Regions from separate parts of the Herbaspirillum sp. DW155 genome, predicted to be linked through region 2. Evidence: predicted binding sites of a transcription regulator. Region 2 holds the regulator's gene; each other region holds the start of a gene.
What was found. The regulator sigma-54, encoded in region 2, starts transcription at its own class of promoters, with help from an activator protein. The targets are predictions, from matches to a motif close to TGGCANGNAANCTGCTTT.
Positions count from the first base shown of each region.

Region 1: a site for sigma-54 is predicted at 3,005-3,022, ahead of urtA (urea ABC transporter substrate-binding protein). Genes of this name have one in related genera too.
Region 3: a site for sigma-54 is predicted at 4,703-4,720, ahead of hmpA (NO-inducible flavohemoprotein). Genes of this name have one in related genera too.

Region 1 is NZ_AP029028.1:5,349,103-5,356,993, reverse strand. It holds gene AACH55_RS24405 (diguanylate cyclase) at 1-1,663, shown strand, start outside; gene AACH55_RS24400 (ferritin-like domain-containing protein) at 1,845-2,672, shown strand; gene urtA (urea ABC transporter substrate-binding protein) at 3,076-4,329, shown strand; gene urtB (urea ABC transporter permease subunit UrtB) at 4,572-6,188, shown strand; gene urtC (urea ABC transporter permease subunit UrtC) at 6,185-7,315, shown strand; gene urtD (urea ABC transporter ATP-binding protein UrtD) at 7,312-7,891, shown strand, end outside.
Region 2 is NZ_AP029028.1:4,519,013-4,526,903, reverse strand. It holds gene raiA (ribosome-associated translation inhibitor RaiA) at 347-709, opposite strand; gene AACH55_RS20470 (RNA polymerase factor sigma-54) at 863-2,353, opposite strand; gene lptB (LPS export ABC transporter ATP-binding protein) at 2,422-3,165, opposite strand; gene lptA (lipopolysaccharide transport periplasmic protein LptA) at 3,168-3,794, opposite strand; gene lptC (LPS export ABC transporter periplasmic protein LptC) at 3,846-4,454, opposite strand; gene AACH55_RS20450 (HAD family hydrolase) at 4,451-5,005, opposite strand; gene AACH55_RS20445 (KpsF/GutQ family sugar-phosphate isomerase) at 5,005-6,033, opposite strand; gene AACH55_RS20440 (cation:proton antiporter) at 6,388-7,891, shown strand, end outside.
Region 3 is NZ_AP029028.1:2,954,767-2,962,657, forward strand. It holds gene glgA (glycogen synthase GlgA) at 84-1,691, opposite strand; gene AACH55_RS13525 (dodecin family protein) at 2,227-2,418, opposite strand; gene AACH55_RS13530 (hypothetical protein) at 2,702-2,884, shown strand; gene norR (nitric oxide reductase transcriptional regulator NorR) at 3,025-4,608, opposite strand; gene hmpA (NO-inducible flavohemoprotein) at 4,775-5,968, shown strand; gene AACH55_RS13545 (hypothetical protein) at 6,164-6,520, shown strand; gene AACH55_RS13550 (2-hydroxyacid dehydrogenase) at 6,521-7,519, opposite strand; gene AACH55_RS13555 (MFS transporter) at 7,859-7,891, shown strand, end outside.

The sequences.
Region 1 (7,891 bases), 830 kb from region 2:
TCGGCTCATCAATTCCTTCATCCTGGTGTCGCTGGTACCGCTGGTGATATCGGGCCTGCTGGCCTACCGTGAGACCACCCGCGCCACCCAGGACAAGGTGCGCGCCTATTCGGTCCAGGTCGCCAAGCAGATTTCGCAGAACCTGCTGCTGCGCATGGAAAAGATCGAGGACATGAGCGAAGAGCTGGCGCTGTCCGAGAAGCTGCAGCGTTTGCTGGCGCACTACTACGGCGGCGACGAAGCCGCCAGTGCCGCCGCCCGCAGCGCGGTGGCGCGGGTGCTGCTCGATACCTACGGATCGCTGCCGGACGTGAACCAGAAATACCTGCTGGACCGTCGGCGCCAGGTGATCGATCCGCAGATCTTCGCGCCCCTGGCCAGCAACATCAGCCGCGTGGCCGAGGATGCACCGGACCTCACCGGTCGCGCATGGTGGACCCTCTACAACGGCGGCCACGGCCAGAAGAGCGTGGCCATGCTGCGCGAGATCCGCTTCACCGGCAACAATCGTGCCGCCGGCATCCTCTTCATCGGCGTGCGGCCGAGCTATTTCTTCAGCATTTTCGAGGGCGTCGACCTGGGCTACGACTCCAGTCTTTTCATCGTCGATGCCAGTGACGGTACGGTGGTGGTGCAGGGCCGGGATACCAGCATGAGCACTGCCGATCCGGCCCTGCTGGAGGGCATCACCGCCAGCCTGGGCCAGCGCCGCACGAGCGACTTCATTGCCTACACACGCGCTGACAAGACCCGCTACTACGCTGCCATCGCACAGTTGCCGCACACCTCCTGGTGGGTGGTCAGCGCCACGCCCAGCGACAAGCTCAATGCCGATACGCGCTCGGTGCGCGACAAGATCATCGCCATCGGTCTGCTGTGCTTTGCCGCATCGCTGTTCCTGTCGGCACTGATCGCGCGCAGCATCAGCGAGCCGCTGCAACGCCTGGTGGGGGCGATGAAGGAAGCCGGCAGCGGCGATACCACGGTGCGTGTCGAGCAGGACGGCGGTGACGAGATCGCCGTGCTCTCGCGCAAGTTCAACGAGATGGCCGGCAAGCTGCAGCAGAACAAGGAAGAACTGGAGCAGCAGGTGGCCCTGCGCACGCGCGAACTGGAACGGGCCAATCGCAAGCTGGAAGCGCTGTCGGCCACTGACGGACTCACCGGCGTGGCCAACCGGCGCCGCTTCGACGAGGTGCTGGCCAATGAGTTGCGGCGCTCGGTGCGCTCCGGCCATGCGCTGGCCCTGCTGATGCTGGATGTGGATTACTTCAAGAAATATAACGACCGCTACGGCCACCTGGCCGGGGACGAATGCCTGCGCATCGTGGCGCGCGTATTGCAGAAGAGTTCGCGCCGCGCTACCGACCTGGTAGCACGCTATGGCGGTGAGGAATTCAGCGTCATCATCGCCGAGAGCGATACCGACCATGCCGTGCAACAGGCGGAGAACATCTGCCAGGCCATCTATGCGCTGAAGCTGCCGCATGCCGACTCGCCCTTCGGCTACATCACCGCCAGCATCGGTGTGGCCTCGCTGCAACCCGATGAGCACACCAGCGCCGAACAATTGCTGCGCATTGCCGACCAGGCGCTGTATCACGCCAAATACCAGGGACGCAATCGGGTCGTACTGGGCAGTGATGCGACCGGGCATCTGTAAGCCCGCCGGTCCACCGTGGCAGTTCGCGACTGACAAAACGCTGACGGGTGCTGCCGCCGATGCCGCCGGTACACATCTTTTGCAAAGTTAGGTCAAGGTGACCAAAGCGGCCCTGAACCAATGTCCCTGCACTGCATCATATCGCTATGCCCACCGTCACTTCAGAAGAGAGGTATAGCAGATGAACCCGAGTCGCCAAGAAAAAAAACACTGGACCATCGATGACATCGACCTGAACCGCATCGACCGAGCGCGGGTGCGGCAGGATGAAGACCTGTTCTATCTCGTGGCCTGCGCCTCCTTCGTCGAAAGCGGGTCCGATCTTTACACCCATAACCTGGTGGAGTACTACCAGGGCGATGCCGAGGTCGAGAACTGGTTGCGCGAGCAATGGGAAAAGGAAGAACTGCAGCACGGCGCTGCCCTGCGCGCCTACGTCGAGCACGTCTGGCCGGAGTTCGACTGGCAGCGCGCCTATCAGGGCTTTCTGGAGGAATACTCGCAGTACTGCAAGGTCGAGCTGCTCGAACCCACGCGGGCTCAGGAGCTGGCTGCGCGCTGCGTGGTCGAGACCGGCACCTCCACGTATTACCGGGCGCTGGCCCGCGCCACCGACGAGCCGGTCCTCAAACATCTGGCCGGGCTCATCGCCAATGACGAGGTGAATCACTACAAGCACTTCTACCAGTACTTCCGCCGTTATCGCCGCGAGGAAAACATCGGCCGCTCGCGCGTCTTCGGCACCTTGAGCCGGCGCACCCTGGAACTCAAGAGCGAAGATGCCGATTGCGCCATCCGCCACGTGGTCAAGGTGTACAAGCCGGAACTGGCGGCCGATCCGGCGCGCGTGAAGGAACTGGCCTCGCGCATGAGCCGCACCGTGCTCGTCAATCTCAGACCCGAGACCACCATCAAGATGATCATGCGGCCGCTGGAGTTGCCGGTGGCCTTGCAAAACCTGATCGAATTCCCGCTGCGGCAATTCATGCAGCGCGTGTTGCTGCGCTGAAGAAACACCACCCCACGCACCGCAAGACCGCCAGGCACCGTGATGGGTCACGCTGCCTGGCGGAGGTTTGCTGATTATTGTAAACAATCCGTCTCACCTCTCAAGAAGTCGGCCAACTCGCCGCAAATCCGCCTCCACTGGCGCTTTGAGCGGTGCACCAAGATCGCGCAGGTGTGAGCGCCAGGCTGGTGAATATTGCCGGCGCGCCATCGGACTGTCGACAATGCCGCCCGGCTTTGGTGCGTAGTTCTGGCGCGCCTGACAACATTCCTTGCGCCTCTTTCCCCTCCCCGCCCCGCTTTGATGCAGCCCGCAGGCGTCGTGCCGGGCATTGGCACGCAATCTGCTAAAGCGACTGGGCAGTGAAAAAAATCTTCCAAAACTTTTCTCGAGGGAGCACTACATGTCACGTCGTACCGTACTGAAAGCCACCGCTCTGGGCGCCTTCGCGCTGGCCGCATCCTCCTGGCTGCCGTCGGCCTTTGCTGCCGATACCATCAAGGTCGGTATCCTGCATTCGCTGTCGGGTACCATGGCCATCTCCGAAACGTCCCTGAAGGACGTGGCCCTGATGACCATCGACGAAATCAACGCCGCCGGCGGCGTGATGGGCAAGAAGCTGGAACCGGTGGTGGTCGACCCGGCCTCGAACTGGCCGCTGTTCGCCGAAAAGGCACGTCAGCTGATCTCGCAGGACAAGGTGTCGGTGGTCTTCGGTTGCTGGACCTCGGTGTCGCGCAAGTCGGTGCTGCCGGTCTTCAAGGAACTGAACAGCCTGCTGTTCTACCCGGTGCAGTACGAAGGTGAAGAACTGGAGAAGAACGTCTTCTATACCGGTGCGGCTCCCAACCAGCAAGCCATTCCCGCCGTGGAATACCTGATGTCCAAGGAAGGCGGCGGCGCCAAGCGCTTCGTGCTGCTGGGCACCGACTACGTGTATCCGCGCACCACCAACAAGATCCTGCGCGCCTTCCTGCACAGCAAGGGCGTGAAGGATTCCGATATCGATGAGGTCTACACCCCGTTCGGCCACTCGGACTACCAGACCATCGTCGCCAACATCAAGAAGTTCTCCGCCGGTGGCAAGACGGCCGTGATCTCGACCATCAACGGCGACTCCAACGTCCCCTTCTACAAGGAACTGGGCAATGCCGGCCTGAAGGCGACCGACGTGCCGGTGGTGGCATTCTCGGTGGGTGAAGAAGAACTGCGCGGTGTCGATACCAAGCCGCTGGTGGGCCACCTGGCCGCCTGGAACTACTTCGAATCGGTGAAGAATCCGGTCAACGCCGCCTTCATCAAGAAGTGGAAGGAATACGCCAAGGCCAAGAACCTGCCCAACGCCGATACCGTCGTGACCAACGACCCGATGGAAGCCACCTACGTCGGCATCCACATGTGGGCACAGGCTGTGGAAAAGGCCAAGTCCACCGACACCGACAAGGTGATCGCAGCCATGGGCGGCCAGACCTACAAGGCACCGTCGGGCTACACGCTGGAAATGGACAAGACCAACCACCACCTGCACAAGCCCGTCATGATCGGCGAAATCAAGGCGGACGGTCAGTTCAACGTGGTCTACAAGACCAAGACCACCATCCGCGCGCAACCCTGGAGCCCGTACATCCCGGGTAACGAAAGCAAGCAGAAGAACTAAGCTTGCGGTTGTTGTAGTTCTTGGCGTTCTTCGGAGCGCCTTCGATACGCCGCTTGCGCGGCTACTCAGGACGAACGGTCTGTGGGTTGTGCAACAAAGACCCGTTCGGACTGAGTAGCCGCAACGCGGCGTATCGAAGGCGCTCCATCCGCCCCAATGCATCTCTCTCCACAAGAAAACCGCCCGACGACTCGCCCCGGCCGCAACACAGACCGGCCCGCGCTTCGAGGCGCACACCGACCATGAAACCAGCCATCCAGTTCCTACGCGGGCTGCTCGCGACCTGGCTTTGCGCGCACGCCCTGGCGGCGTCTGCAGCCATCGATCCGGCCTTGCTCACGCCCCTTGGCGGAGACGACCCCGACGCGCGCATCGATGCCGTCAACCAGATTGCAGCGCTGGCCAACGAGGACGCGCTGAAGATTCTCAATGCCTTGAACAGCGACGCGCTCTATGTCACCCCCGCCGGTGACGTCCTGATCGTGGACGATTCAGGCAAGGCCTTCAACCCGGCCAATGACCAGACCGGTCCGGCGCCGGATGACGCCGAAGGCATCACCGTCAACAACCGCCTGCGCGGCGCCGTCGAGGGCGCGCTCTCGGGCCTGAAGCTGCTCTCGCCGCAACGCGACCAGCGCCTGGCGGCTGCCAATGAATTGCTCAAGAACGCCGATCCGGCCCAGATCCCGCTGATCGAAAAAGCGCTCGCCAAAGAAAGCGATGCGCAGATCAAGGACGTGCTGCAACAGGTACAGGCCACCGCCAACCTGCATTCGACCGACCCGGCGGCGCGCCGCGCGGCCGTCAAGAAGCTGGCGGAGACCACCAATGCATCCCTCAAGCCGGTGCTGGAAAACATGCTGGCGAAAAATCCGGACGGCTCCTATGTCGAACCGGATGAAGGCGTGCGCGTGGAAGCGGTGCGCACCCTCTCCGCACTGGACCGCCACCTGGCCATCGTCGATTTCGCCGGCAAGCTGTTCTATGGTGTCTCGCTGGGCAGCGTGCTGCTGCTGGCCGCGCTGGGACTGGCCATCACCTTCGGCCTCATGGGCATCATCAACATGGCCCACGGTGAATTGCTGATGATCGGCGCCTACACCACCTATGTGTGCCAGCTGGTGTTCCGCAAGTTCTTCCCCGGTGCCATCGATGCGTATCTGGTGGTGGCACTGCCGGCGGCCTTCATCGTCGCCGCGGCCGTCGGCATTGCACTGGAGCGCCTGGTGATCCGCTGGCTCTATGGCCGTCCGCTGGAAACCCTGCTCTGCACCTGGGGCATCAGCCTGATGCTGATGCAAGGTGTGCGCTCCATCTTCGGCGCCCAGAACGTGGAAGTGGCCAACCCCAGCTGGATGTCGGGCGGCGTCACCGTGCTGGGTTCGCTGGTGCTGTCCTATAACCGCATCGTGATCGTGTTCTTTGCGCTGTTCGTGGTGTTCGCGGTCTGGCTGATCCTCAACAAGACCCGTCTGGGCCTGTTCGTGCGCGCCGTCACGCAGAACCGCCGCATGGCCGACTGCGTGGGCGTGTCCACCGGCAAGATCGACATGATGACCTTCGGCCTCGGTTGCGGCATCGCCGGTCTGGGTGGCGTGGCGCTCTCGCAGCTGGGCAACGTCGGTCCCGACCTGGGACAGGGCTACATCGTGGATTCCTTCATGGTGGTGGTGCTGGGCGGTGTGGGCCAGCTGGCCGGGACCGTCATCGCTGCCTTCGGCCTGGGCGAAGTCAACAAATTCCTGGAGCCGATGGCCGGTGCCGTGCTGGCCAAGATCGCCATCCTGGTCTTCATCATCGTATTCATCCAGAAGCGTCCGCAAGGCCTCTTCGCACTCAAGGGAAGGAGCGTGGAATGAGCACCATGATCATGCGCCCCTCGCTGTTCAATCGCCCGTCCTGGACCGGCATCGTCATCTGCACCATCGTGTTGGCGCTGCTGCCGGTGTGCAACCTGCTGTTCCCCGCCGATAGCGCGCTGCACGTGTCGTCCTATACCGTCGCTCTGGTCGGAAAGTTCATGTGCTATGCCATGGCCGCGCTGGCACTGGATCTGGTGTGGGGCTACACCGGCATCCTCTCGCTGGGGCATGGCGTTTTCTTCGCACTGGGCGGATACGCGCATGGGATGTACCTGATGCGCGCCATCGGTCGTGACGGCGTGTACCAGAGCGACCTGCCGGACTTCATGGTGTTCCTGAACTGGAAGGCCTATCCGTGGTACTGGTGGATGACCGACCACTTCTGGTTCTCCATGCTGCTGGTGGTGCTGGTGCCGGGTCTCTTGGCCTTCGTGTTCGGTTACTTCGCGTTCCGTTCGCGCATCAAGGGCGTGTATTTCTCCATCATCACGCAGGCGATGACCTTCGCCTTCATGCTGCTGTTCTTCCGCAACGATACCGGCTTCGGTGGCAACAACGGCTTCACCGACTTCAAGCGCATCCTCGGTTTCACCATCACCGCACCGGCCACCAAGGCAGTGCTGTATCTGGTGACGCTGGCGCTTCTGTTCGGTGCGCTGGTGCTGTGCCGCATGATCGTCACTTCCAAGCTGGGCCGCGTGCTGCAGGGCGTGCGCGATTCCGAATCGCGCCTCATGTTCATCGGCTACAACCCGCTGTGGTTCAAGCTCTTCGTATGGACGCTCTCGGCCGTGATCTGCGGCATCGCCGGTGCCTTGTACGTACCACAGGTGGGCATCATCAATCCCTCCGAAATGTCGCCGGCCAACTCCATCGAGATGGTGATCTGGGCCGCCGTCGGCGGGCGTGGCACGCTGATCGGGCCGATCATCGGCGCCTTCACCGTCAATGGCCTGAAGAGCTGGTTCACCGCCGCCTTCCCCGACCTGTGGTTGTATGCGCTGGGGCTGATCTTCATCCTGGTCACACTGTTCCTGCCGCAGGGCATCCTGGGGCTGGTGCAGAAATTCAAGAAACGCGATGCCGCGCCCGCCGAGGGCAGCGCATCCAAGGAGGCCGCATGAGTGCCATCGAATCCGGCAAGAGCATGGGAAAAAACGCGGTCGCCATCGGCGGCCTGGGCGGCAACGTCGATACGCCCCGCGCCGACCACGGTGCATCCTACGAACGCATCAAACCTGAGGGCGTCGATACCACCCACGGTGCCATCCTCTATCTGGAAAACATCACGGTGTCCTTCGATGGCTTCAAGGCCATCAACAACCTGAATCTGGATATCTCGGTGGGTGAACTGCGCTGCATCATCGGTCCCAATGGCGCGGGCAAGACCACGATGATGGACGTCATCACCGGCAAGACCCGGCCCACGGCCGGCACCGCCTTCTTCGGCCAGACCATCGACCTGACCAGGATGACCGAATACGAAATCGCGCATGCGGGCATCGGCCGCAAGTTTCAGCGCCCGACCGTGTTCGAGCAGCACACCGTGTTCGAGAACCTGGAACTGGCGATGAAGATGGACAAGCGCGTCAAGACCACGCTCTTTGCGCGCCTGTCCTCGGCGCAGATCGGCAAGATCGAGGAAATCCTCAAACTGATCCGTTTGAACGGTCAGGAACATCGCCTGGCCGGCCTGCTCT
Region 2 (7,891 bases):
AGGGAAAAGCCGGCAGCCGCGTTGAAAACGACTGCGCGCCGGCAGTCTGCGCAATGTGGTGGAAATTGCATCCGGGAAATAATTTATATGATATGCAGACTCTGAAGCCTAATATGAGGACGCCAGCCGCAGCCTTCAAGCGGAGCAGCGGATCGGCAGCTCGCTGCAGAGAGTCATGGCTGTGGAAAGTTGCCGGTGATTATCTTTTATATCTTTTCCACAGGGCTTGCCGCCCGACTGCGCGGCCAATGAAAAAGGGCGCTTGCGCGCCCCTTCCTCATGAGATTCGGCTGGCGTTCTCAGCAGCCTGCGGGCTGCGAGTCAGCTTGCCGACGTTGTCCTTGGCTTATGCCGCTCCGGCCACCGCATCAGCCGGCGCTTCATCCGGCAGGCGCTTGGCCATGGAGTGATGTTCCTGCAACTTGTCCTTGTGCTTGATGACCTGACGATCGAGCTTGTCGATCAGCGTGTCAATGGCAGCATAGAGGTCGTGTGCAATGCTTTCTGCATGTAAATCCTTCCCCTTGATGTGGACGTTGATTTCCGCTTTTTGGCGCTTTTCCTTTTCTGTGAGTTTATCTACGCTCAGGATCACGCTGACGTCGATCACGTTGTCGAAATGGCGCTTGATACGTGTGAGCTTGCTTTGCACGTATTTCCGGATGGCGGGGGTCAGTTCGAGGTGGTGTCCACTGATGGTCAGATTCATACAAGACTCCTATCGTGAAGTCACTGGAGGTTCGTGCAATCGATCCTTGCTGCAGCTGTACCACGGGCACGGTCTTCGTGTCGGATGGCATGGGCATCAGCGGGATGCTTGCCGGAACACAGCAACGGTACTGCAGAAAAACTGAGGAAAAACTCAGAGGGACTTGCGGAGATTGACCGGCGGAATCTTCAACACTTCGCGGTATTTGGCGACTGTGCGTCGCGCGACCACCATGCCTTGTTCTGCCAGCATATCCGCAATCTTGCTATCGGATAATGGGGTCTGCGGGTTCTCGGCTCCTATCAACTGTTTGATCAGCGCCCGTATCGCGGTGGAGGAGGCTTCGCCCCCGGTTTCAGTCGCGACGTGGCTACCGAAGAAGTACTTCAACTCAAACATGCCGTGCGGCGTGAGCATGTATTTCTGAGTTGTCACGCGAGAGATGGTGCTCTCGTGTAGACCCAGTGTATCAGCAATTTCACGCAGCACAAGGGGGCGCATGGCCACTGCCCCATGTGAAAAGAAGTTTCTTTGACGTTCCACAATAGCCTGTGCGACACGCAAAATCGTGTCGAAACGCTGGCGCATATTCTTGATGAGCCACTTGGCTTCCTGCAGCTGCGACGACAGCGATCCTTCTCCCTTGGCCTGCTTCAGCGCGCTGGCATACATCGCATTGACACGCAGCTTGGGCATGACCTCATGGTTGAGCATGACCTGCCAGCCGTTCTTTGTTTGTTTGACAATCACGTCCGGCACCACATAGTCCGAGGCATCGCGCGCGAAATCGGCGCCCGGATGCGGACGGCACTGGCGGATCACGGCCTGGGCTTCGCGCAGGTCTTCGTCATCGCAATCGAGGGCTTTCTTGATCTTGTTGAAGTCGCGCTGCGCGAACAGCGGCAGGTAATCTTCCACGATGCGCAGCGCCAGCTTGCGCGTGACGAAGGGGATCTTGGGCAGGCGACGGATCTGCAGGGCCAGGCACTCACCGGCACTGCGCGCACCCACGCCGGCCGGGTCCAGGCTCTGCAGCAGCTTCAGGGAAATCGACAGCTCTTCCATGTCGATGCCCAGTTCTTCGGGCAGGCGCGCGAGGATGTCTTCCAGCGGCTCTTCGAGATAGCCGCTCTCGTCGAGCGCATCGGTGAGCAACTCCAGCAGGGCGCGGTCGCGCTGGGTGCGTGCGGTCACGCGGATCTGTTCCAGTAGGTGCTCGCGCAGGGTCAGTTCGTGGGCTTCGAGTTGCGGGCGGGCGTCGTCGTCGTCAGGCGACTTGCCGCTGCGGGCCACATCATCGAAGCTCCAGTCGGCCTCACCGGTGACGCCGTTCTCGGGATTGTTGTCCTGGTAGTCAAAACTGGAATCGCCATCGGCGGCTGCCGGTGCCGGCTCGGCATTGCCTTCGCCAGAGGTGTCGGCTACGCCGCTGGAGGGCGAGCTGGAGACCGCGCCATCGGCCAGCAGGCGCACCGAATTGTCGAGCGCATCGTCGAGCCGCTCCAGCAAGGGATTGTCCGAGAGGATCTGTTCCAGTTCCTGGTGCAGTTCCAGCGTCGACAGTTGCAACAGTCTGATCGACTGCTGCAGTTGCGGCGTCAATGCGAGGTGCTGCGAGGTACGTAACTGGAGAGACTGTTTCATCTGTCTTTCTGGAAGCGGCGTGGTCCGCTGGTTGCACTGCCTGTCGTTGCGTCAGTAGGTTGGCCTGCTTACATGCGGAAGTGTTCACCCAGATACACGCGGCGCACCGATTCGTTGGCGATGATCTCTTCCGGACTGCCGCTGGCCAGCACCGTACCCTGGTTGATGATGTAGGCACGGTCGCAGATGCCCAGCGTCTCGCGCACGTTGTGGTCGGTGATGAGCACGCCGATGCCACGTTCCTTCAGGAAGCGCACGATGCGCTGGATCTCGATCACGGCAATCGGGTCGATACCGGCAAAGGGTTCATCGAGCAGTACGAAGCGCGGATCGGTGGCCAGCGCGCGGGCGATTTCCACGCGGCGGCGCTCGCCGCCGGAGAGCGACAAAGCCTGACTCTCGCGCAGCTTCTCGATCTGCAGTTCATGCAGCAGATTGTTGAGGCGGCCCTCGACTTCATCACGCGAGAGCGGCTTGCCTTCTTCTCGGCGCAGTTCGAGCACCGCGCGGATATTGTCTTCCACCGTCAGCTTGCGGAACACCGAGGCTTCCTGCGGCAGATAGGACAAGCCCATGGTGGCGCGCTTGTGGATGGGCATGCGTGAAATGGCGGTGTCGTCCAGCGCGATCTCGCCGCCATCGGAAGGCACCAGACCCACGATCATGTAGAACGAGGTGGTCTTGCCGGCGCCGTTGGGGCCGAGCAGTCCGACCACTTCGCCGCTGCGCACTTCCATCGAGACGTCGCGCACCACCTGGCGCGCGCCATAACTTTTCTTCAGGCCGCGAACGACCAGCGAGCTGGTGGTCATCGTTACTGGTCCTTTCCGCTCTGGCGACGCGGCGCAGGCTGCGCCGGCGTGGTCTTGGCGGCCGGCTGGGCCGGTGTGGCGGTGCCATCCGGCGGTGGATTCTTGGGCTGGATCACGGCCGTGATGCGGCCTGCGCCGGGCTTGCTTTCGCCGCTGGCGGTGTTGTTGACCGAATAGAATTCGGCGCGGCTGTCATAGGAAATGAACTCGCCGTTGACTTCATCGGTGATGCGATCACCATCCATGCGCTGGATGTGCGCGCGCTGGAACAGCTTGGAAACTTCGGTCTGCTCCGAATATTCGATACGCTCGGCCTGGCCTTCGATCCACAGGTTGGGACCGCCGTCGCGCTTCTGGCGGAAGTTGGCCAGCGAACCCGGAGCCGCGTACAGCACTGCGTTTTCATAACCGTACTGGTCGGTCGTCAATACCACCCGGCCGGCCTTGATGATGAGAGTGCCGCGGGTCATGACCACGTTGCCGGTGAAGGTCTTCACCTGGCGCACGTCGTCATAGACCATCTGGTCTGCCTCGATGTTGGTGGGCTTGGTGGAGTCCGCCTTCTCGGCGTTGGCCACGCCGCACACGGCAGCCAGCATCAGCATGGGCAGTAAGAGTGAGCGTTTCATTGGTTTCCTGTCTGGTCGGTTCTTGGCGTTCTTGTCTCGGATTCAACCGGCTTAGCGTTTCTTGGGGGTGGGCTCGTAATAGCCGCGTACATTGCCGAAGAGCTGCACCACCTGGGTCGCGTTGTTGGCCACCATGCCTACGCCGTTCAGGCGCGTGGTGCCCATGGTCATGGCCACCGGCTTGTCGGTCTTGACGATTTCATCGTCAGGCAACAGCAGAAGGTATTCCGAGACCAGGTGCATTTCCTCGCGGCCCTTGTAGGGGGAGCGGATGGCATTGGCGTTGCCGTACATGTGAATCTTGGTCTGGTCATCGGTCACGCGCGCGGTGTCCGAATAAAGCTCCATGGGCGCCTGGTTCTGGTCCAGGTTGTGCACCACCGGTTTGGTGATTTCGAAGGAGTCGTCACTGGGGAAGTGCACCATCTTGACCCCGGAGACGTCATAGCGCGGCAGGCCGGTGGGGCCCATCTTCACGTAGTTGAAGTTTTCCAGGTAGTAGTCGGGTTTGCCGCGTGGGCGCTGTGCCGGTTGCTGGTCGCCGGCCGCGCGCATGGCTTGCATCACCCAGAAGCTGCCCAGCGCTGCGCCGATCAGGATCACCAGGATCACGGCCAGACGGATGCGCTCGGCATTGCGCTCGCCGCTGCGCCCGCTCATGCCAGGTACGGCGCCAGCGCCGCCTCGTAGTTGTGTTGCGCCGCCAGCACCAGGTCGCAGATTTCACGCACGGCGCCATGGCCGCCGCTGGCCTGGGTCACGTAATCGCAGCGCGCCTTCACTTCACGATGACCATTGGCCACACACGCCTTGAAGCCCACGCGGGTCAGCACCGGCAGGTCGATGATGTCGTCGCCCAGATAGCCGCAGGCCGCTGGCGTGAGCTGAACCTGCTGCAACAGTTGTTCGAAGGCCTGGCGCTTGTCGTGCACGCCCTGGAACACGTGCGCAATGCCCAGGTCGCGGGCACGGCGCACGACATAGGGCGACTGGCGTGCAGTGATGATGGCCGCGGCCGTGCCGTATTGCTGCATCATCTTGATACCGTGGCCGTCCAGCGCATTGAAGCGTTTGAAGACTTCCCCGTCTTCGCCGTAGAACAGGCCGCCGTCGGTGAGCACGCCATCCACATCGAAGATCATCAGGCGCACGGCGGCTGCCTTGGCGAGCGCGGCAGCGGGCAGGGTGCTGGCAAAAGCTGGCGCGTTCATCAGATCACCTTGGCGCGGGTGAGGTCGTGGATGTGCAGCGCGCCCGTAAGCACGCCGGCCGCATCGGTGACCAGCAGCTGGTTGATGCGGAACTGTTCCATCAGCTGTACGGCATCGACCGCCAGCTGGTCCTGACCAACGGTTTGCGGATGAGCATGCATGACTTCGGCAATGCTGAACTTGCCAAAGTCCTGGCCACGCTCCAGCAGGCGGCGCAGGTCGCCATCGGTGAAAACCCCGATGGGGCGGAATTGCTCGTCCACCACGGCGGTCATGGCCATGCCCTTGCGGGTGATTTCCATCAGCGCGGCCGATAGCGACACATCCGGACGCACGGCAGGAATGGCCTCGCCACTGCGCATGACGTCGCGCACGTGGGTCAGCAGGCGGCGGCCCAGGGCGCCACCGGGATGAGAGCGCGCAAAATCTTCCTCGACGAAACCGCGCGCATCCAGCAGCGACACCGCCAGGGCATCGCCCATGGCCAGCGTGGCGGTGGTGCTGGCCGTCGGCGCCAGGTTGAGGGTACAGGCTTCCTTGGCCACGCCCACGTTGAGGTGCACCGCAGCCAGCCTGGCCAGTGAAGAGTTGTCATTGCCGGTCATGGCGATGATGACCGTGCCCATGCGCTTGATGATGGGAACGATGGCCAGCAGCTCGGCCGTTTCGCCGGAATTGGAGATGGCGATGAAGACGTCGCGCGCCGTCACCATGCCCAGGTCGCCGTGCGCGGCTTCGGCCGGATGCATGAACAGCGCCGGCGTGCCGGTGGAAGCCAGGGTGGCGGCGATCTTGCGGCCGATGTGGCCAGACTTGCCAATGCCCGAGACCACCGCGCGTCCCTCGCATTGCAGCAAAGCCTGCACGGCCTGGGCCAGCGGCTCTGCGCTGTCGTCGCTGAGGCGCTCTTTCAGCGCCAGGATGGCATCGGCTTCGATCTGCAGGGTCTGGCGTGCCAGGGCGATGGCACGGCGGGCAGCCCCGGCCGAAAAAGATGCAGACGTAGTTTTGTCATCGGTTACACTCATAACCGAAGTATAAACGAATTGGCAAAGCAAAAAACTTGCCAGATGTAAGGGAATGCTGCTGGAATGGATGCGAAGTGCAGCTTCGCGTCGCGCCGCAGCACCGCATCCACAGGGGGATTCCGGCTCGGGCCGGGTGCCGGGGCGGGAGGGCGGCAGGCCTGGACCGCGCTCCGCCGGGGGTGAACAACTCTGCTGTTGTTGTTCCACACATGTGAATTTTAAGGCATCCCCGCCAGGATGGGTTCTCCGCTCGCCTGCTGGCCGGTTTGACTGCTCCGTGCTGGTGCGTTGTCAAAACGTTCATATCGAAATCCGCCGCGCTTCCGTGGCCTTTGACGAGAAACCCGACAAGCAATGTTTTCCGGACTGGAACTGACTCTTTTCCTTCTGGCTGCGGCGGTACTGGGCGTGGTCGCCTTCCGCATGATGCAGTTGCCGCCCATGCTGGGCTACCTGGTGGTGGGCATCATCATCGGCCCGCACGGCCTGGCGTTTGCCGAGGACAACGAAACCACCCATGCCCTGGCCGAGTTCGGCGTGGTGTTCCTGATGTTTTCGATCGGGCTGGAATTTTCGCTTTCCAAGCTCTCGGCCATGCGCCACATCGTCTTCGGACTGGGCGTGGCGCAGGTGGCCACGACCATTGCCGCCACCATGCTGCTGGCCTGGGGCGCGGCCATGGTGCTGCCGCAATTGATCAACGTGAGCTGGCAGGCGGCCTTCGCGCTGGGCGGCGCACTCACCATGTCTTCCACGGCCATCGTCTCCAAGCTGCTCACCGAACGGCTAGAACTGGAAACCGAACACGGCCGCCGTATCCTCGGCGTGCTGCTGTTTCAGGATCTGGCCCTGGTGCCCTTGCTGATCGTAGTGCCTGCGCTGGCCAACAATTCCGGCAACATCATGGTCACGCTGGGCTGGGCCGTGGGCAAGGCGCTGGTGGTGCTGGCGCTGTTGCTGTTCTTCGGCAGCAAGCTCATGCGCGGCTGGTTCCGTATCGTGGTCAAGCGCCGCTCGCAGGAACTGTTCATGTTGAACCTGCTGCTCATCACCCTGGGCGCGGCGTGGATCACCGAGAAGGCCGGCCTGTCGCTGGCCCTGGGCGCCTTCATCGCCGGCATGCTCATTTCCGAGACCGAGTTCAAGCATCAGGTGGAAGAAGACATCAAATCCTTCCGCGACGTGCTGCTGGGTCTGTTCTTCATCACCATCGGCATGCTGCTCAATGTGCGTACGCTGGTGGATCACTGGTTCCTGGTGCTGGTCTTGCTGACCGGTCCGGTGCTGCTCAAGTTCGGCCTCATCGCCGCCCTGGCGCGCCTGTTTGGTTCCAGCACCGGCGTGGCATTGCGGGTGGGTCTGGGGCTGGCGCAGGCGGGCGAGTTCGGCTTCGTGCTGCTGAGCCAGGCCGGTGGCCTCAAGCTGGTCGATCCGATGTTGATTCAGGTGATCCTGGCGGCGATGGTGCTGTCGATGCTGGCCACGCCCTTCATCCTGGCCCAGTCCGATGCCATTGTCATGAAACTCTCTGCCAATGAATGGATGCTGCAATCGCTGGCGCTGACCCAGTTGGCCACCCGCACCATGGGTGTGCAGAAGCACGTGATCATCGCCGGCTTCGGCCGCAGCGGCCAGAGCCTGGCGCGTCTGCTGGAAGAGGAGGGCATCGCCTACCACGCGCTGGAGATGGATCCGGAACTGGTGCAGGACGCCCGCAATGGGGGCGCCAACGTCTCCTATGGCGATGCCGCCCGGCGCGAGAGCCTGGTGGCCGCCGGCATTCATCGCGCCGCCGCGCTGGTGGTGACTTATGCCAGCACCCCCTCCGCCTTGAAGGTTCTGCATCACGCGCATGAAC
Region 3 (7,891 bases), 1.6 Mb from region 2:
CACCTCCCCTGCCCTGTCCGGCCGGACAGGGTGAGGATGGGTTCGGAAATCAATTGGGCGCGCAGCCGCGCCCGGCGCGCGCTTCAGGCAGCGGCCACCGCAGCCGGCACGCCCACTACGCCTGCCAGCGCAGCAGCGATGGCAGCGGCCGGACTGGGGATGCGCTCATGCTGTGCGTGAGCGCGCGCCTGGGCTGCAGGACGCTCGACGGGGACCGGACGCGGCACGAACAGCGGACGCACCGCCATGTCAGCCACATGCGCATAGGCCTCGATGTAGGCGCGGGTCGGACCGGCCCAGTCGCAGTCGATGCTCATGGCATTGCGCTGCAGGCTCTGCCAGCGTTCGCTGTCGTTGTAGAGCGCGAAGGCGCGTGCGACAGCGTGCTGCATGTCGGCCGCAGTCTCGCCCTCGAAGAGCACACCGGTAGCGTGTTGCGGGTCGAGATCGACATCGCACACCGTATCGACCAGCCCGCCTACGCGCGAGCCGATGGGGATGGTGCCATAACGCATCGCATACAACGGCGTCAGGCCGAAGGGTTCGAAGCGGGTCGGATGCAGCAGCATGTCGCTGCCCCCGTGCAGCGCATGGGCGCGGCGTTCGTCGTAGCCGATGTGCACCGCGATGCGACCGCGATAGCGCTGCGCCAGATCAAGGAAGGCGGCTTCGTAATGGTGGTCGCCGCAACCCAGCACCACCACCTGCAGGCGCGGATGGCGCGCCATGATGCCAGGCAGTGCCTCGATCACGACATCGGCCATCTTCTGGTGCGAGATGCGCGACCCCAGCCCCATGACCGGCGCAAACGGATCAACCGGCAGGCCGAAGAGCTTCTGCAGGTCGCGCTTGCAGGCCGCCTTGCCCTTCATGTTGCCCACGCTGAAGCGGCGGGCGATGAGCGGGTCGTCAGCCGGATTCCACAGGTCGGCATCGATGGCATTGGGGATGGCGCGCAGATCGAGCTTGCGGAAGGACAAAATGCCGTCCATGCCGCAGCCGAAGCGCGGCGTCATGATCTCGTGCGCATAGTTGCGGCTGACGGTGGAGACGCAATCGGAGAAGCGGATACCGGCCTTGAGGAAGGACAGCTTGCCCCAGTATTCCACGCCGTCGCCGGTCAGCAGATGCTGGGGGATGCCGATCTGCTCAGCCGATTCCAGCGCGAAATTGCCCTGGAAGGCGAGATTGTGGATGGTCAGCATGGTGCCGACGTGATCCAGCCCGCGCAGTTTCAGGAGGCAGGGAATCAGACTGGCGTGCCAGTCGTTGGCATGCACCACGTGCGGCACAGGCAGGCTGGTTTCACCGGCGCAGATGGCCACGGCGGCGTGCGACAGGTCGGCAAAGCACAGCGCGTTGTCGTTGAACTCCACGCCCTCGCTGTCGAGATAGGGATTGGCGCCGCGCTGGCGGAACCGTGCCGTATCCAGCAGCAGGGCCGGCACGTCGGTGCCGGGAATGATGCCGCGCAGGAGGCGGCCGGCGCCGCCGGGCAGACCGTGTTTCAGGCCGATCTGTACCGTGTCGCCGAGATTGCGGACCGCCTCCGGATAGGCGGGCATGAGGATGCTGGCATCGATGCCGACTTTGCGCAGCGATACCGCCAACGCGGTAATCACGTCGGCCAGGCCACCGGTCTTGACGAGCGGTACAGCCTCTGAGCTGACTAACAGAACTCGAGCTTGCAAGATGGACCCCTAAATGTGTGAAAGCACCTGAGATGGAAAGCACCCTTGGCTCGTCGCATCGTGTTGGTCATCGTCCCGGGCGTGGCTTGATCCGGAGGCCGGGGCGACAACGCGTGTCCTTCTTGTTGTGTTGGATGGACTGTCTTTTGAGCGCCGATGATTGACGTTATACGGACCGCGACAGGCGCTCACTATCGGACAGCGGCCTGAGATGGCGTAGGATGAATCCTACTGTTGCAGCGCGGCGAAACGGCCCGCACGCGACACGCGAAAAATGCGCGGCCGGGACAGGGATCTGTCGCACTGTCATCGTCGATCACGGAAGAGCTGGCTGCGCTGCATCGCCAGATACGCTGGGGAAAATTGCTAAATGATTTCGCAGCAAAGACTGCGGAAGAATGTCCCGAACCTTCGTTCAAGAGCTGATTGCGAAGAGCCTCAAGATTAGTCACGCGAGGGAAAGGGCGCAAATTGAACCTCGCTATATCCCGATGAAATACATTGCGCCCCGCTATCCCTCATCCGTGACCGGGCATCAGGTCTCGACACGGAAACCGATCTTCAGACCCACCTGGAAATGACCAATGTTGCCGTCCTCGACATGGCCACGACATTGCGTGACCTCGAACCAGTCCTTGCTGGCGACATCGGCCAATGCCAGCAGCTTGCGTAGGAATGCGTGCGAGGACGAGAGATACGGAAGACGCCCGTTTTTGCTGCGCAGCAAATTTCGGTGAAGCGGTCGCCCGTGGCAGCGACGAAAGGATGAGCAAAAGGATTGCCCTACTTCAACCCTGCCCCGCTTCCTACAAAAATTTAAGTGCAACTGCACCTGTTGCAGCGCAACCAAACCGGCTAATATTCCATCATCTGGATTGCCAAAACGTTCATATCGCCCCAGTCCGACCTGTTGTCATTGGCCGGCTGATGAGGTCGCAGGACGGGCGATCCCGCCCGCCGTCGAAGTGCCAGGCGGGCCTGCACGAGATTTTCATCCCTTGGAGATCATCATGTCGCAACTCAACCCTGGCGTTACCGGCACCCTGCCTGCAGCGGCTCCTGTCAAGGTCATCAGCGCACCGCCCGAAGACCTGCAACACGTCAACGCCGATGCCGATGCAGCCCGCAACCTGACTGCCATCCGCATTCGCGGGCAACTGGCGGAACTGGACGTGGAGCATCAGCGGGCCTGAGGCTGTCATCGGGTGCTGCGTTTTTTGACCTGAAGCTTCATGCACGTCACGGCCGGAATCGTGAGGGGCGCCTGCCCTGAGCGGTTCCGGCCGTTTTCTTTTCTTTTCCTTCATCTCGCCGCAAACCGCCGTCCCATGGCTCAGCGCAAGCCGAGGCGCTTGGCCAGGCGGTTCAGGTTGGCCCGGTCCACGCCCAGCTCGCGGGCGGTGGCCGCCAGATTGCCATCGTGACGCTGCAGGCTGTCGCTGACCAGCTTGCGCTCAAAGCGCTCCACGGCCTCGCGCAAGCCTGTCACTGGCGGCGCCGCACGGCCTGGCGCGACGCCCAGGCCATTCTCGGGCTGGGCGATGGGCGCGATCGGAGGGTGATCCAGTTCCAGTGACTGCGCATCGAGCGTCAGGATGCGCGGCCGCTGCGGCTGCGAGGCCAGCGCCCGCAAGGCGCTGCGACCGACGAGGTGCTCCAGTTCGCGGATGTTGCCGGGCCAGGAATAGTCCAGCAGCGCGCGCTGCGCATCGGCCGACAGGCGCAGGCTGGACAAGCCCAGCCGCGCCCGGTTCTGCTCCAGGAAATAGCCCGCCAGCAGCAAGACGTCGCGGCCGCGCTCGCGCAGCGGCGGCACGCGGATGGGAAAGACGGAAAGCCGATGATAGAAATCCGCCCGGAAATGGCCGCGCTTGACCTCCTCGGCCAGGTCGCGGTTGGTGGCGGCGATCAGGCGCACGTCCACACGATGCTCACGGTCCGAGCCGACGCGCTGCAACTGCCCGCTCTGCAGCACGCGCAGCAGCTTGGCCTGCACCGCCAGAGGCAGTTCGCCCACTTCATCCAGGAACAGGGTGCCGCCATCGGCCATCTCGAACTTACCGCGCCGGTCGGCCACCGCGCCCGAGAAGGCGCCGCGCACGTGACCGAACAGTTCGCTTTCCACCAGAGTGTCGGGCAAGGCGGCGCAGTTCAGGCTGATCATGGGCTTGTGGGCGCGCGGCGAGGCAGCATGCAGGGCATGCGCCACCAGCTCCTTGCCGGTGCCGGTTTCGCCGCTGACCAGAACCGTCATGTCGCTGGGGGCGGCCATGCGGATCTCCTCCATCAGCTGCCGGTGAGCGGCACTCTGGCCGATCAGTTCGCGCTTGCCCCGGCTTTCTTCCAGCCCCAGCCGGTAGGCTTCGGCGCGCTGGCGCGCCTGCTCGCCGGCCTGCGCCAGCTCATCGATGCGCCCGGCCACGTTCACCGTGGCCGCTGCCAGCGCGGCAAAGGCTTGCAGCGAGGCCATGTCCACCCCGTCGAAACGGCCGGCGCCCAGCGCATCGAGCGTGACCAGCCCCCAGGGACGGCCATTGACGGCCAGCGCGCAGCCCATGCAATCGTGCACTTCCAGTGCGCCCGAGTGGACATCGTTCAAGCCATCGACCAGACCATCGTAGGGGTCCGGCAAGGGCGAGTCGGCCGGAAAGCGCGTCGGCACCGCGTTGGCCAGCAGCACGCCGAAGCGCGGGTGATCGGCGATGCGGAAGCGCCGGCCCAGGGTATCGCCGGAGAGCCCGTCGATGGCCAGCGGCACCAGCACGTCCCCTTCCAGCCGCAACAAGGCGGCGGCATCGCAGGGAAAGAGCGTGCGCAAGGTCTGCAACAGGCGGCGGTAACGCTCGCGGTCATCGATCTGGCGCGAAAGATCGGCGACCAGGGGGAGCAAGGCGTCCAGCAAGGCTTTTGAGGTCATATTGACTACTCATTGATGAATTTGAAGTCATTATGACACAGGTCACAATCACTCCCTTGCTTTGCAAGTCATTGATTTTATTGGCAGCAAGGCGTGGCACGGCTTTTGTATTAAGGAGAGTGATCCGGACATTCCGGCACATCCACACTCTCCTGAAAGGTTCAGCATGCTTACCGATGCCCAACTCGCCATCGTCAAATCCACCGTCCCCCTGCTCGAATCCGGCGGCGAGGCGCTGACCACCCATTTCTACAAGATGCTCATGCGCGACTATCCGCAGGTGCATCCGCTGTTCAACCGCGCGCACCAGGCCAGCGGCGACCAGCCACGGGCACTGGCCAATGGCGTGTTGATGTACGCGCGCCACATCGATCGCCTGGAAGAACTGGGCCCGCTGGCCGCGCAGATCATCAACAAGCACGTGGCCGTACAGGTGCTGCCGGAACACTATCCCATGGTCGGCGACTGCCTGCTGCGCGCCATCCGCGAAGTGCTGGGCGCGGAGATCGCCACCGATGCCGTCATCGACGCCTGGGCCGCCGCCTATGGCCAGCTGGCCGACATCCTGATCGGTGCCGAGCGCCAGCAATATGACGCCAAGGCCGCCGCACCCGGCGGCTGGCGCGGGGCGCGCAATTTCGTGGTCACGCGCAAGGTGGCCGAGAGCGAGGAAATCACGTCTTTCTATTTCATGCCCCAGGATGGCGGCGCCCTGCTGGACTTCGAACCCGGCCAGTACATCGGCCTGCGCATGGTGGTCGACGGGCTGGAACAGCGCCGCCAGTATTCGCTGTCGGCGCCGCTGCGCCAGAACGGCCAGCCGCTGCAATATCGCATCAGCGTCAAGCGCGAAGCAGAGGGCAAGGTGTCGCGCCAGCTGCATGACCAGATCCACGTCGGTTCGGTGGTGGAACTGTTCCCGCCGGCAGGCGACTTTACCCTCACGGCCAGCGACAAGCCGCTGGTGCTCATCAGCGGCGGTGTGGGCATCACGCCCATGATGACCATGCTGGCGGCGGCATTGCCTGGCGGCCGTCCGGTGCATTTCATCCATGCCGCGCGCCACGGTGGCGTGCAGGCCTTCCGCCGCGAACTGGAAGCACTGGCGGCACAGCATCCGCAACTGCGGCTGCACTTCTGCCATGAACAGCCACGCGCTGGCGATCCTGCAGCGCATGCCACTGGCTTCATCAATGCAGCGCTGCTGCAGCAGTGGCTTCCTGCCACGCGTGATGTCGACGCCTATTTCGTCGGACCCAAGCCCTTCATGAAGACCATCAGGCAGGCACTGGACGAACTGGGCGTACCGGCGGCGCAGAGCCGATATGAATTCTTCGGACCGGCTGCAGCACTGCAATAAGCGCCCGGACGGGCGGCGGCACGGCCACCACCCGCCCGAGCGCGGCAAGAGTCCCGCAAGAGTCGACATGAAACTATTTATAAAAATTTACCTGTCCCACGCCGGACGATCCGCCGAAGATTGATCTTCGACAAGTTTTCCGCGACGCAGCAAATGCTATCCTGAGCGCTCCCCCTCCTCCGCCGAAAGACCGCCATGAGCGAAAAGCTGAGCGCCGAGCGCCATACCCCCGATGAGCTGACCCAGGAACTGGAATCGCTGGACCTGGAAATCGTCCGCTGCGCCGTGATCTGCCAGGTGCGCCTGTTTGATCCCGGCGTATTGAACCAGGTGATGGACAACAACGATCAAGTCTGCGGCCAGGCCCATCCGATCGCTTTCCAGAGCCTGCGCGGGCTGCTTTATCTGCATTTCGACATGCACAGGCAACTGGCCCAGACCTACGGCAGCCACGACGCCGAAGAGATCATCCGGCGCGTACAAGATCACTTGCGCCCGCGCATCGGCGACCAGTTGGGCCAGCTCTTCGACGCGGGCGGCCCCGCCGCCTGATCAGGCCACCAGCCGCTCTCCCAGGCTGGCGCCGGCGGCAAAGTCGCTGAGGTTGGCAATGGTGGTCTGCATGATCTGGCCGATGGCTTCTTCGGTGAAGAAGGCCTGATGGCCGGTCACGATCACGTTGGGGAAAGACACGAGACGCTGAATCACGTCGTCGGTGATGATGGTCGAGGACAGGTCCTGGAAGAACAGGCTGGCTTCCTGCTCGTAGACATCGATGGCCAGGCCGCGCAACTGGCCGCTCTTCAAGGCGGCAATCGCGGCTTCGGTATCGACCAGCCCGCCGCGGCTGGTATTGACCAGGATGCAGCCCGGCTTGGCGCCGGCCAGGCTCTGCGCGTTGACCAGGTAGCGGGTGGACTCGATGAGCGGGCAATGCAGCGAGATCACGTCACTGGCCGCAAAGAGCTCTTCCCTGCTGACATAACGGCCACCCAGGGCCTCGAACTGCGCATTGCGATGCACGTCGCTGCCCAGCACCGTGCAGCCGAATCCGGCCATGATGCGGGCAAAGAGCGCGCCGATCTTGCCGGTGCCGATCACGCCCACGGTCTTGCCGTGCAGGTCGAATCCCATCAAGCCTTCCAGCTCGAAATTGCCTTCACGCGTACGCATGCTGGCGCGGGCAATCTTGCGGTTGACCGCCAGCAGCAGGCCCACCGCAAACTCGGCCACCGAATAAGGTGAATAATCGGCCACGCGCGCCACCGTCATGCCCAGCCGCCGCGCGGCCTGCGTATCGATATGGTTGAAGCCGGTCGAGCGCGTGGTGATGAAACGCACGCCCAGCGCGGCCAGCCGTTCCAGCACGGCGGCGCCGAGGTCATCGTTGACGAAGGCCGCCACGGCCTCGCAGCCGTTGGCCAGTTGCGCGGTGCTGCTGTCCAGGCGGTCTTGCAGGAAGACCAGTTCATGCCCGGCGCCGGCAGACGCATTGGCGCGCGAGAGCAGGGTCTGGTCATAACGGCGGGCGCTGTAGACGGCGGTTTTCATACGGACCTTTCATGGATGAGCTATATAAGGTGAAGTCACGCACCATGTCGCATTGCACCATATCTCGCGCTGCTTCACCTTGATGCAACGCAGCTTGTCGCGCGGACCGCTTTTGTGAAGGATTTGGCGGCGAAAGCTTTCATCCAGCTATCGAAAAAACCGATATTTGCATGTGCAACGCCGCAAGACGGTGCATCGGCCAGGTTTCGGGCATAGAATCGGCGGCGCAATAGCTGTCCCACAAAAAAAGATCCTGACACAAGCTGCCGCAGGGCAGTACGAGACAGGCGCAAGACCGGGTGCAACACGGTCCGCCCTACAGATAACGAGGCACATATCATGACGACATCCACTTCTTCGCCGTCGAAGTTT